Regions from separate parts of the Nonomuraea ferruginea genome, predicted to be linked through region 2. Evidence: predicted binding sites of a transcription regulator. Region 2 holds the regulator's gene; the other holds the start of a gene.

Region 1 (6,575 bases), on a different contig from region 2:
CGCGCGCCGTAAGGAGAGTGGATCACCACCCGCCAGTCGCCCAGCTCGTCGTGGAACCGCTCCACCACCAGCGTCTTGTCGTCGGGCACGTAACCCGTGGCCGCGCGCTGCTCGCGCAGGTAGGACAGTAGGTTTCCGGCGGCGTAGGAGTCGAGCCCGGCCTCGCGCAGCCGCTCCGGCGAGTCGTCCTTGGCCTGCTCGCGCAGGAACGCGCCGATGGCCCGGCCCAGCTCGGCAGGGCGGCCGGGAGTGTCGCCGTGCCAGAACGGCAGCTTGCCCGGCTGGCCGGGAGCGGGCGAGACCAGCACCCGGTCGGCGGTGATGTCCTCGATCCGCCACGACGACGCGCCCAGCACGAACACGTCGCCCACCCGCGACTCGTAGACCATCTCCTCGTCGAGCTCGCCCACCCGCGAGGCCCGCTCGCCGACCAGGAACACGCCGAACAGGCCCCGGTCGGGGATCGTGCCGCCGTTGGTGACGGCCAGCCGCTGCGCGCCGGGCCGGCCCCGCAGCGTGCCCGTCACCCGGTCCCACACGACGCGCGGGCGCAGCTCGGCGAACTCCTCGCTCGGGTAGCGGCCCGCGAGCATGTCGAGCGTCGCCTCCAGCGCGCTCCTGGGCAGGGTCGCGTACGGGGCCGCGCGCCTGATCACGGTCTCCAGCTCCTCGACGGTCCACTCGTCGAGCGCCGTCATCGCCACGATCTGCTGGGCCAGCACGTCGAGCGGGTTGCGCGGATAGCGGAGCTCCTCGATCAGGCCGCTCTTCATGCGCTCGGCCACCACGGCCGTCTGCACCAGGTCGCCGCGGTACTTGGGGAAGATCACGCCCTTGGACACCGCGCCCACCTGGTGACCGGCCCGGCCGATGCGCTGCAGCCCGCTCGCCACGCTCGGCGGCGCCTCCACGCACGCCACCAGGTCGACCGCGCCCATGTCGATGCCCAGCTCCAGGCTGGAGGTGGCGACCACGGCGGGCAGCCGCCCCGACTTGAGCGCCTCCTCGATCTGCGCCCGCTCCTGCTTGGACACCGAGCCGTGATGGGCGCGCACGACCTCAGGGCCGACGCCCTTGCTCGCCCCGGCCTGCGCCATCATCTCGGCCGGCGGGCGGTCCCACACCGACAGGTCGACCTCGCCCCCGCGGCGGGCGAGCGCCAGCTCGTTGAGACGGGTGCAGAGCCGCTCGGCCAGCCGCCGCGAGTTGGCGAACACGATCGTCGAGTCATGGGCCGCGATCAGGTCGAACAGCCGCTCTTCGACATGCGGCCAGATCGACCGGGTGGCCGGGTCGGGCGCGAACTCCTCCGCCTCGGCGGCGCGCGGGCCCCCCTCCACCTCGGTCATGTCCTCGACCGGGACGACCACCTCGACCTCGATGCGCTTGTCGGCCGGCGGCTGCACCACCGTCGCCGCCCGCGGACCGCCGAGGAACGCCGCGACCTCGCTCACCGGCCGCACCGTCGCCGACAGGCCGATCCGCTGGGCGGGCCGCTCCAGCAGCGCGTCGAGCCGCTCCAGCGTCAGCGCCAGGTGGGCGCCCCGCTTGGTCGCGGCCACCGCGTGCACCTCGTCGACGATCACCGTCTCCACGCCGCGCAGCGCCTCCCGCGCCTGGCTGGTCAGCAGCAGGAACAGCGACTCGGGTGTGGTGATGAGGATGTCGGACGGCTTGGCGGCGAACCTCCTGCGGTCCTCGGCGGGGGTGTCGCCGGAACGGATCGCCACCGAGATCTCCGGCACCGGCAGCCCCAGCCGCCGCGCCGTCTGCTTCAGCCCCGCCAGCGGAGCGCGCAGGTTTCGCTCGACGTCGACGGCCAGCGCCTTCAGCGGCGACACGTACACCACCCGCGTGCCCTTCGCGGGCGGCTCGGCCGCCAGCCGGTCGAGCGACCACAGGAAGGCCGCCAGCGTCTTGCCGGACCCGGTCGGCGCCACGACCAGCGTGTTGTCACCGCGGGCGATCGACTCCCACGCGCCATCCTGGGCGGCGGTGGGCGCGGCGAAAGCCCCGGAGAACCAGCTGCTGGTCACCTTGCTGAAGCGGTCGAGCGAGCTCACCAGCACATACTGCCTCGCGCCACCGACAGAAAACGCATTGCGGCCGCGCCGCGTGATTGAGCGGGCGCGCGGGCGGACATACACCGACCGTGACCATCGACCACGCGGCCGTCGAGGCCCGCCGCGAGGAGATCAGGCGGCGCTACCTCTTAGCGCGCCGGCCCTCGTCCAGCGCGCGCGGCCTGCACCACATCGCCCTGTTGTCGTCGGACGTGGAACGCACCGTCAAGTTCTACCAGGAGCTGCTGGAGTTCCCGCTGACGGAGATCTTCGAGAACCGCGACTACAAGGGTTCGAGCCACTTCTTCTTCGACCTCGGCAACGGCAACCTGCTGGCCTTCTTCGACCTCCCCGGCCTCGACCTCGGCCCTTACCAGGAGGTGCTCGGCGGCCTCCACCACATCGCGATCTCCGTCGACCCCGCCACCTGGGAGCGGCTGCGCGGGAAGCTGGAGATGGCCGGCGTGCCGCACCAGATCGAGAGCGGCGCCTCCATCTACTTCAAGGACCCCGACGGCGCCCGGCTGGAGCTGCTCGCCGACCATCTCGGTGAGATGTACGGCGCGCGCGTGCTGTGACGCCGTGACCTAACGCCGCGACGCGCGGCGCGTGCGCGGACGGCCCGCCCGCGGCTCCTGCCGGATCCCGGCATGCCGCTCGGACCTCTCCGCCTTCTCCTTCCGTACGGCCTCGCGCCGCAATGACAGTAAGTGGCGGCGCTTCGCCCTGTTGGCCTTGGCCTTGACTGACTTGGGGGGTGAGGGTTTCGCGGTCTTCGCCATCAGAGTCGCGCGGAGGGGGACCGCCTGCCTCAGCCGGCGGGGGGATCCGCGCTTCCTCCCTTCCGGGTCTCCGGCACATGCCGATGCCGTGGTTCGAAGGCGGGTGATACGCAGGTCGTTCACGTTCCCGTTGCGTCCTACCCACTCCCGGGGCCGATCCATACTTGAGTGATGCGCCTGACTGAGTTCTGGAGAAGGATGCGCCTGCACTTCGGCGACACCTACGCCGAGTCGTGGGCGCGTGACTACGTGATCGCGCCGCTCGGCGGGCGCACCGTGGTGCAGGCGCTGGCCGACGGCGAGAGCGCCAAGACCGTCTGGCGGGCCGTCTGCCAGGTCGAGGACGTCTCCCCGCGGCTACGCTGAGCCCAGCGTCTCCCTCAGAGCGCGCGCCGTGCGATCGAGGTCGTCGGCGCCGCCCGTGCCGCCGGGCGCCCACAGAAACAGCCAGCCCCGCTCCGACGGCGTGGCGAAGACCAGGGTCTGCCTGCTCGTGTGCGGATGCCACACCCACAACAGCGGCTCCTCCTCGCCCACCATCCGGCTCACCAGCCCGTGGCGAGGGAGCACCTCGGCGAGGCCCTGCAGATGAGCGCGCCGTTCGCTGGTGTACGAGCTCGCCACGTGGTCACCTCCTGCCCTCTTCCCAGGAGTCTCCCCAGGCTGCGGGAACGCATCCGGGCGCGGGCGGACTTCCTCGCGGACGTGCGTGTGATCGAACAGCCGTTCGGCTACGATGGGCTCGCCGGGCCACGTCTTCCACGACCGCTTCCGGGAAAATGTCGGTGGCAGACCGTAGCTTTCACTCGACTGATTCCGACCACAACCCTCAAGAGGGAGCTCCCATGGCTATCAACGACCGCGAGAAGGCCCTCGAGACCGCCCTCGCCCAGATCGAGCGGCAGTTCGGCAAGGGTTCCGTCATGCGCCTCGGCGATGACGCCCGAGCCCCCATCGAGGTGATCCCGACCGGGTCGATCTCCCTCGACGTCGCGCTCGGCATCGGCGGCCTGCCGCGCGGCAGGATCGTCGAGATCTACGGTCCGGAGTCCTCCGGCAAGACCACCATCGCGCTGCACGCGGTGGCCAACGCGCAGCGGGCCGGCGGCATCGCGGCGTTCATCGACGCCGAGCACGCCCTCGACCCCGAATACGCCAAGAAGCTCGGCGTCGACACCGACGCCCTGCTGGTCTCCCAGCCCGACACCGGCGAGCAGGCGCTGGAGATCGCCGACATGCTGATCAGGTCCGGCGCCGTCGACATCATCGTCATCGACTCGGTGGCCGCCCTGGTGCCCAAGGCCGAGATCGAGGGCGAGATGGGTGACAGCCACGTCGGCCTCCAGGCCCGCCTGATGTCCCAGGCCCTGCGCAAGGTCGCGGGCGCGCTCAGCAGCACCGGCACCACCGCCATCTTCATCAACCAGCTCCGCGAGAAGATCGGCGTGATGTTCGGCAGCCCCGAGACCACGACCGGTGGCAAGGCGCTCAAGTTCTACGCCTCGGTCCGCCTCGACATCCGCCGCATCGAGACCCTCAAGGACGGCACCGAAGCGGTCGGCAACCGGACCCGCGTCAAGGTGGTCAAGAACAAGATGGCCCCGCCCTTCCGGGTGGCCGACTTCGACATCCTCTACGGGGTGGGCGTCTCCCGCGAGGGCGGCCTCATCGACATGGGCGTCGAGCACGGCTTCGTCCGCAAGTCCGGCGCCTGGTACACCTACGAGGGCGACCAGCTTGGCCAGGGCAAGGAGAACGCGCGCAACTTCCTGCGCAACCACCCCGACATGGCCAACGAGATCGAGAAGAAGATCAAGGACAAGCTGGGTGTGGGCCCGCGCCTCGACGAGCCCGCCGAGGCCCCCGCGCCTCCCGCGCCCGCCAAGGCGCCCGCCGCCTCCGGCCGCGGCTCCAAGTCCACGCCGAAGCCTGGTGACGTCTGATCGGTCGGCGCATGAGTGACACGGATCCGGCGCCCCACGACCGGGGCGCCCCGGCCTCATCCCGCCGCAAACCCCGGCGCTCCTCATCCGAGGGCGCCCCACCCGGCGGGCGCCACCCTTTCTTCGGCGGCCGCGCCCCGGGGGAGCAGCCGCCGCCTGAAGACACCTGGTGGACACGGCCCGCGGGCGAACCCCAGCAAAGCCACCCCTTCTGGGGCGATCCGACCCCTGCTGAGGGTGAATCCGGGAAGCGGGCCGGTGAAGAGCTGTCCCTGGAGGGGCGGGCGGCTGGTGGTTTCTCCGTGCGGGAGCGGGCCGCTGAGGAGGTGTCCCAGGAGGGGCGACAGGCCGCGGTGGGGTGGTCTGCGGGCAACTCCTCCGTGCGGGGGCAGGTTGGTGACGATCTGTCCCTGGAGGGGCGGGCAGGTCGAGCGGCGGGCGGCTTCTCCGTACGGGAGCGGGCCGCCGAGGAGGCTTCCCCGGAGGCGCCACGGGACGATCCGGCCGCTGCGGGGCAGTCTGAGGGCAACTCCTCCGTACGGGGACAGGTTGGTGAAGAGCTGTCCCCGGAAGAGCGACGGGACGATCGGGACGCTTCGGGGCAGCCTGGGGGAAACTTCTTCGTACGGGGGCAGGTTGGTGAAGAGCTGTCCGTGGAGAGGCGCGGAGTGGGGCGGTCTGAAGCTGTCCGCGAGCAGGCGCCCATGGGGTTGTCCCCAGAGGAGTTCCGGCGGGATCCGGATACGGCGGGGCGACCTGTGGATGGATCCTTCACGTCGGAGGGGGTTGACGAGGGGCCGTCCTCGGAGGCGCGGCGGGAGTCTCTAGTGTCCGAGGGGGGCTCTCTGGAGGCTCAGCCGGGGGGAGGGCGGGCGGTCTCCCGGGAGGATCTTTCCGTGCCTGGCTTCACATCGGGAGCCGTCAGCGGATCTTCCGCAGCGGAGCCGGGTGACGGACTTACTAGTGGGGCTCGGGCCGATGGTGATTCGGGCGCGGAGTCTGACGGTCCTTCCAGTGAGGCTCGGGACGATGGTGTTGCCCGCGGGGAGTCTGACGGTCCTTTCAGCGAGGCTCGGGGCGATGGTGCTTCCCGTGATGAACGGTCCGACGGCTCTTCCGATGTGGTGCGGGTCGATGGTGCTTTCAGCGGGGTGCGGGCCGATGGTGGTTCAGGTGAGGAACGGTCTGACGGTCCTTTAAGCGAGGCTCGGGGCGATGGTGCTTCCCGTGATGAACGGTCCGACGGCTCTTCCGATGTGGTGCGGGTCGATGGTCCTTACAACCCGGTAAGGGCCGATGATGCTTTCGATCGGGTGCGGGCTGATGGTGCTTCGTCTGGGGAACGGGCCGGTGGCGGTGCTGCTGCTGAAAGACGAGGCGGCGGTGGGCGCTCGGGCGGGGAGCGGGCCGGTTCGGTTTTCCGGCGAGGCGATGGGTTGACTGATCAGGGGGTTTCGAGGAAGAGGTCTTCTCCGGCGACGAGTGGTGGGAGCGGTGGTTGGCCTTCGCCTGAAGAGTGGCGCGAGCAGCGCCGTCGTCAGCGGGAATCCGTTGTGAACTCCGATGACATGCTTCCTCCCCCCGCAGGCTCCGACGCTGCAGCCGCTGACCCCCGGACTGCGTTCCACGATGAGGAGGCCGACCGGGACGATGCGGATTCGCATGACACGCCGCAGGTCACGTCCGGGATGAGCGGCACGTCCGTCGTGAGCGCCTCGCGGCCTGGGCAGACCGCAGAGGAGGAGAGGCCCGACGGAGGTGGGGAGTCCTCTCTTTCTCCAGACGCT
Region 2 (6,575 bases):
TGGGTGCCGACGTTGAACCAGACCGGGGAGTTGAAGGCGAAGATCTGGTGGACCAGGGCGTACTTCAGCTCGTGGTCGAAGATCTCGGCGTCCTCGTCACTGGCGAAGTAGCCGTGGTCCAGGCCGGTCCGCGTGTAGACGCCGACGACCCGGTCGACGAGCTGCTTCAGGCTGTGCTCGCGCTGGGGTGTGCCGACCGCGCCGCGGAAGTATTTGGTGGTCACGATGTTGGTCGCGTTGATCGACCAGAAGTCGGGGAACTCGACGCCCCGCTGCTCGAAGTTGACCGAGCCGTCGCGCCAGTTGGTCATGACGACGTCGCGGCGCTCCCACGCGATCTCGTCGTACGGGTGCACGCCGGGCGTGGTGAAGATCCGCTTCATCTTCAGACCCTTGCGGGGACGCTTGCCTCCGCGCGCCACTGATCCGCTGGACGTCTCCGTCATGACTCCCCCTTCTCCGCCTTCAACTGTTTGATCTCGGCCTCGAAGTCCGCCAGGCTCTCGAAACCGCGGTAAACCGATGCGAACCGCAGGTAGGCCACCTCGTCGAGCTCGCGCAGCGGCCCGAGGATCGCCAGCCCCACTTCGTTGGAGGCGATCTCGGCCGCGCCCTTGGCCCTGATGGCCTCCTCCACCCTCTGCCCCAGCTGCGCCAGTGAGTCCTCGCTGACCGGTCTGCCCTGGCAGGCTCGCCGCACGCCCGCGACGACCTTGTCACGCGAGAACGGCTCGGTGACTCCGCTGCGCTTGCTGACCATGAGGAGCACGGTCTCCTGGGTGGTGAATCGCCGCCCGCATTCCGGGCAGGTGCGCCTGCGCCTGATCGCCGCGCCGTCCTCTGTGGAGCGGCTGTCGATGACCCTGGTGTCGGGGTGGCGGCAGAACGGACAATGCACGCTTACGCCTCCTCGTTTCAGGGGTCACCACAGGCACGGCATCCGCCTCTGGGGACGCTCGCGCACGCACCGGAGCTTCTGTCTGGTGCGGTCGCCGAAACACAAGGTGTGGTGAACTACATCGGTGTAACTACTAGATGTTGTGGTCCAACCGTAGAAGCGCGCGACCATGAACGCAAGTTGGCCGGGCCCGCCCGGCCGAAGTCGCTGATCAGCCCCCGCGTCCCCGCCCCGCCTCGGCGTGTCGTCCGGGACGTGTCACTTTTGTTGGTACGCGTCACGTACGTGATGTTTGTTCACAGGAGGCTCGCGGGCATCGCACGGTCACCTATTGTCCCTGGTGTAAAGGGGTGCCGACGCCATCGGGGCCGTGGAGGCGGGTGCCCGTCCGTCTGGGCGGACTCGTCAGCCTGTCGAACCGCTTGGCCTCGTCCGCGACGGCGCCTAGGTCCTCGCCGGGGTGGACGCCGGCGCCGCTCAGGTTATCGACTTCACGCACCTGTGCCCACGACAGGCCGACGGCGCCCGGCGAGCGCTCGACCCCTGCGTGGCCGGCCGCCCTGGTGCCGAGCCAGAACCCGCCCAGCGACAGCAGCGCCATGACCAGCACCAGCGCCGCGCGGCCCCGCCGCGTCAACCGCACCGGCGCGGTCTCGGCCGCGCCACCCCGCAGCCTCTTCCTTGCCCGCGCACGCCGCCCACTGTCGGCCCCCGCGGAGCGGCCCACCCCGTCGGCCTGCGTGGTGCCGCCGGTCCTGCCGACCTGCGTGGCGCGGCCGGTCCTGTCAACCTGTGCGGCGCGACCGGCCCTATCGATCTGCGTAACGCGACCGGCCCTGTCGATCTGTGCGGCGCGACCGGCCCTGTCGATCCGCGCGAACCTCGGGAACCAGCCCATCCTTGGCCGGCCGAGCTGCGCTGGAGTCCCGGGCACGACGACGCGGCGACGCGCCCGCACCGCGTCCCCTTCAATCGCGCCGTCCCCCTTACGCGTCCGGCGCCTCGGCGCCTGGTCCACCGGGATCCGCTCCCCTTGCACTACGCGCGCACTCCCCTTGGGCACCATCGACGCCCCGTCCCGCCTGAGCCCCCGCACCCGGGCCGGGGAAACCGGCGACCGCTCAGCGCGACCGCCGCCGGGCCCGTCTTCGCCGGTGAGGCCGGAACGCCGCAGAGGGCCGTCGTCCGTCAGGCGCCTTTCCGGCGCACCCTGCCTCCGGCGCCGCTCCACGACCCGCCGCTCGCCCCCCGCCTGGCGCCCACCGTTGACGACCTGGCCGACTCCGGGCGCTCGCCCTCCCGTACGGACGGGCCTTCCGTTGACGGCCGGGCCGTCTCCCGGCACTCGCTTTCCCGTCCGAACGGGCCCGCCATTGACGACCTGACCGGCTCCGGGCGCGCGCTCGCCTGCCGCCCGGCGCCTGCCATTGACGGCTTGGCCAACTCCCGGCCCACGCTCTCCCCCTCGAACGGGTCCACCGTTGACGACCTGACCGGGTCCGGACGCACACTCTTCCGTACGGACGGACCCGCCCTTGACGACGCCTCCCGGCGCACGCTCGCCCGCCGCCTGGCGCCCGCCGTTGACGACCTGACCGGCTCCGGGCGCTCGCTCTCGGACGGACCCGCCGTTGACGACCTGACCGTTTCCGGGGGCGCGCTCTCCCCCTCGGACGGGTCCACCGTCGCTTCTCCCCCACCTGCCAGGGCCGGCGTCCGAGTCGGGGCGGGCTGGGGGGACGAGGTACAGGTGGGGGCGCTTGCCGTCGGCGGCCCATCGCGACCGAGGGCCCGCTCCGCCGTCGTTCTTCCGCCTGGGCGCGTCGGGGCGAGGGTGGCGCCCCTGAGGGCTCCCCTCCTGGGTGGCGTCGACGATGAGGGTGAGGCGCTTGACGTGGTCGCCGGTCGGATCCGCCATCAGATCATCCCGTGGATGCGGCCCGTGGGTGAGCCCGCTGCGCGATGGCTCCGTCTGGTCGTTCGCATGATGGACCTCCCGCCGTCGTGGCCCCCGGAAACGGCCGTAGAAAGATCGGCAAATCGAACACGGTGTCGATCGAACTCCCGTACGATGTTCTACACCACACTGCCGACATTTTCGAGGAAGACTCGAACAACTGTTTGAAGATGATCTTCAACAGAGATACGGTCGCTGTGTGCGACATCAGGACCACGGACCGGGAGCCTCGCCCGCGGGGCGGGTTGCCGGGCGAGGAGGAGAGGCATGAGCGAGCGGGATGACGCCAATGGGGTCAGTGACCTCGCGGTGCGAAGGCGTGACTCACTGGGGCTGACCCCCAGGCAACGCAAGATCCTCGAGGTGATCCGCGACTCGGTGCAGCAGCGCGGCTATCCGCCGTCCATGCGCGAGATCGGCGAGGCCGTCCAGTTGACCAGCACGTCCAGCGTGTCGCACCAGTTGACGGCTTTGCAGCGCAAGGGCTATCTGCGGCGTGACCCCCACCGCCCGCGCGCGCTGGAGGTGCGGCTGCCGGGTGAGCCGGTGCTGTGGGTCGACCCCGACACCGCCACAGACGACGCCCCCGTCAACAGGCCCACCGCGGCCTACGTCCCGCTGGTCGGCCGCATCGCCGCCGGTGGCCCGATTCTGGCCGAGGAGAGCGTCGAAGACGTCTTCGCGCTTCCCAAGCAGTTGGTCGGCGAGGGCACGCTCTTCCTCCTGCAGGTCACCGGTGACTCGATGATCGACGCCGCGATCGCCGACGGCGACTGGGTCGTGGTCCGCCAGCAGCCGGTCGCCGAGAGCGGCGACATCGTGGCCGCGATGATCGAGGGCGAGGCCACGGTCAAGACCTTCAAGCGCAAGGACGGCCACGTCTGGCTGGTGCCGCACAACGACAACTACGAGCCCATCCCCGGCGACGAGGCCAGCGTCCTGGGCAAGGTCGTGGCGGTCCTGCGCCGCCTCTGACCACTCGCCGCGTGAGACGCGGTGCGGCCGTGCCGCACCGCGCTCCTCACCGGCTCTCGCGCACCAGCCCGCCGATGGTCGCCGTCCTCCTCTCCACGCGCGTCCTGTCCGGCGGGCGCCTCTCCGGCTGCCCGGGTTCCATGGTTCCGTCGCACACGGCGCGTCTCCGGGCAAGTGCACCTACCTCCACCCTTGTCCGGTAACCAGCCGCATTCCGGCGGTTGATCGCAGTCCATAATGTCGGCGGCATGGAGAAGATCGAGACGAGGCCGAGTGCCGGGCGGCGGCTGGCCGGGGCCGGCCTGTGGGTGCTCCAGGTGGTCATGGCCGGCATGCTGCTGATGGCGGCGATGGGCAAGTTCACCGGGGCTGAGCCGTCGGTGTCCACGTTCGAGGCGATCGGGTGGGGCGACTGGTTCCGCTACCTGGTCGCGGTGCTGGAGGTCGCGGTGGCGGTGTGCCTGCTGGCGCCCCCGGTGGCCGGAGCGGCCGCGCTGGCGGGCGCCGGGCTGATGGCCGGTGCGGTGCTGACCGAGGCGTTCGTGAGCGGCGGGCCTGTGGCGTTGCCGCTGGTCCTGCTCGTGGTGAGCGGGGTGATCGCGTGGGGGCGGCGTGATCGTACGGACCGGCTGTGGCGGTCGCTGGCCGGCGGCTGATCCGTACGAAGGCCGACATTCCTAGAATGTCTGGGTGAGCGACACATTCGTGGGTGAAGCGTTCAAAGCACGCAATGACGGGCTGAAGTGGGCGAAGGCCGACCCGGGGGTCATCCCCGCGTGGGTGGCCGACATGGACCTGCCGTCCGCTCCCGAGGTGGTCGAGGCGCTGCGCCGCCGGGCGGAAGGCGACCTCGGCTATCCCTCGTGGCTCGACAGCCCCCAGAGCGGGCCGCTCGCCGAGGCGTTCGCGGAGCGGATGGCCGCCCGATACAGGTGGGAGCCCGATCCGGGCCTGGTCCGCTCCTACTCCGACATCAACCAGGCCCTGCAGGTGCTCCTGCACGTGTGGACGGCCCCGGGAGACGGGGTGGCGCTGCACACCCCGGCCTATCATCCGTTCCTCGGCACGCTGGAGACCATGGACCGGCCGCTGCGCCCCATCCGGCTCGTGCCGGACGGCGACTCGTGGCGCGCCGAGATCCCCGACCTGTCCGGGTGCAAGGTGCTGCTGCTGGTCAACCCGCAGAACCCGACCGGCCGCGTCTTCACCCGGGCCGAGCTGGAGGAGCTCGCCGAGCTGGCCGAACGGCACGACCTGCTGGTCATCTCCGACGAGATCCACGCGGACCTGGTGTACGAGCCGAACCGGCACATCCCGTTCGGCACGATCCTGCCTCACCGGACGGTCACCCTGACCTCGGCCACCAAGGCGTTCAACCTGGGCGGGATCCGCTGCTCGGTGGCGCACCTCGGCTCCCCCGGGCTGCGCGGGGCGCTGGACGCCCAGCCGCCGTTCCTCTTCGGCTCGGCGAACGTGTTCGGCGTGGAGGCGACCGTGGCCGCCTGGCGGCACGGTGACGCCTGGCTGGCGGACACGGTCGCGCTGCTCGACCGGAACCGGCGCGCCATCGCCGAACACCTGCCCGAGGGCGTCACGTACCGCGTGCCGGAGGCCACCTACCTGGCATGGCTCGACTACGGCCGTCCCGGGGTGGCGGAGCAGCTGGAGCGGGAGGCGAAGGTCCTCCTCAGCGACGGCGCCGTGTTCGGGCCGGGCGGCGAGACGTTCGTCCGGCTGAACTTCGCCACCTCCGAGCCCGTTCTCGCCGAGATCCTGCGGAGGATCGCCACCGTGACCCCCTGATCGGCCGGGCGGGGACGGCTCTCCGGACGAGGAGCCGTCCCCCGGGGTCGTTACGGCAGGGGCGGGAGGCCGGGCGGGGTGGCGGCGGGGCGCTCCTCCAGGGCGGAGAGTGCCAGCTCCACGGCCTTCTCCAGCTGGGGGTCGCGGCCGGCCGCGCGGTCCTGGGGTGTCATGACGACCTCGATGTCCGGGTCGACGCCGTGGTTCTCCACTCCCCAGCCGTGCCCTTCCAGCCAGAACGAGTAGCGCGGCTGGGTGACGACGGTGCCGTCGACCAGCGAGTAGCGCGAGTCGATGCCGATCACGCCGCCCCAGGTGCGGACGCCGACGAGGGGGCCGATGCCGCGGTTCTTGATGCCGGCGCTGACGATGTCGCCGTCGGAGCCGGCGAACTCGTCGGTCACCGTGACGACGGGCCCGCGCGGGGAGTCCTCGGGATAGCGCATCGGCTGGTGGCCGCGGACCCGGATCCAGCCGGTGACCTTGCGCGACAGCTTCTCCAGGATGAGCTCGGACACGTGCCCGCCGCCGTTCTCGCGCACGTCCACGACGAGTCCCTCGTACGCCATCTCGGTACGCAGGTCGCGGTGGAACTGCGCCCACCCGGACGCCACCATGTCGGGCACGTGCAGGTAGCCGAGCCGCCCGCCGGACGCCTCCCGGACGAACGCGCGCCGGCCCTCGACCCAGTCGTGGTAGCGCAGCCGGGTCTCGTCGGCGATCGGGGTGACCACGACCTTGCGGGTCTCGCCGCCGGCGGCCGGGCGGACGGTCAGCTGGATCGGCTGGTTCGCGGTGCCCGCCAGGAGCGGGAGCGGCCCGCGTACCGGATCGACGGGGCGGCCGTTGACGGCGACGAGGGCGTCGCCCTGGCGGACCGCGACGCCGGGCGCGAGCAGCGGCGAGCGCGCGTCGTGGTCGGACGACTCGCCCGCGATGACG

The links. Region 2 encodes LexA, which represses DNA repair genes until DNA is damaged. Its sites were predicted from a motif close to TCGAACANNTGTTCGA; they were not measured.
Region 1: the regulator LexA is predicted to act here: its motif matches at 3,561-3,576, upstream of recA (recombinase RecA).

The regions. Positions count from the first base shown of each region.
Region 1 is NZ_BAABFD010000014.1:84,206-90,780, forward strand. Features, by position in the region: gene ABD999_RS25780 (ATP-dependent helicase) at 1-2,066, opposite strand, end outside; gene ABD999_RS25785 (VOC family protein) at 2,153-2,641, shown strand; gene ABD999_RS25790 (DUF3046 domain-containing protein) at 3,017-3,211, shown strand; gene ABD999_RS25795 (hypothetical protein) at 3,203-3,469, opposite strand; gene recA (recombinase RecA) at 3,691-4,788, shown strand.
Region 2 is NZ_BAABFD010000034.1:52,198-58,772, reverse strand. Features, by position in the region: gene ABD999_RS41715 (vitamin B12-dependent ribonucleotide reductase) at 1-446, opposite strand, end outside; gene nrdR (transcriptional regulator NrdR) at 443-898, opposite strand; gene ABD999_RS41705 (hypothetical protein) at 1,227-1,856, opposite strand; gene lexA (transcriptional repressor LexA) at 3,123-3,830, shown strand; gene ABD999_RS41695 (DoxX family protein) at 4,079-4,486, shown strand; gene ABD999_RS41690 (MalY/PatB family protein) at 4,521-5,633, shown strand; gene ABD999_RS41685 (S41 family peptidase) at 5,684-6,575, opposite strand, start outside.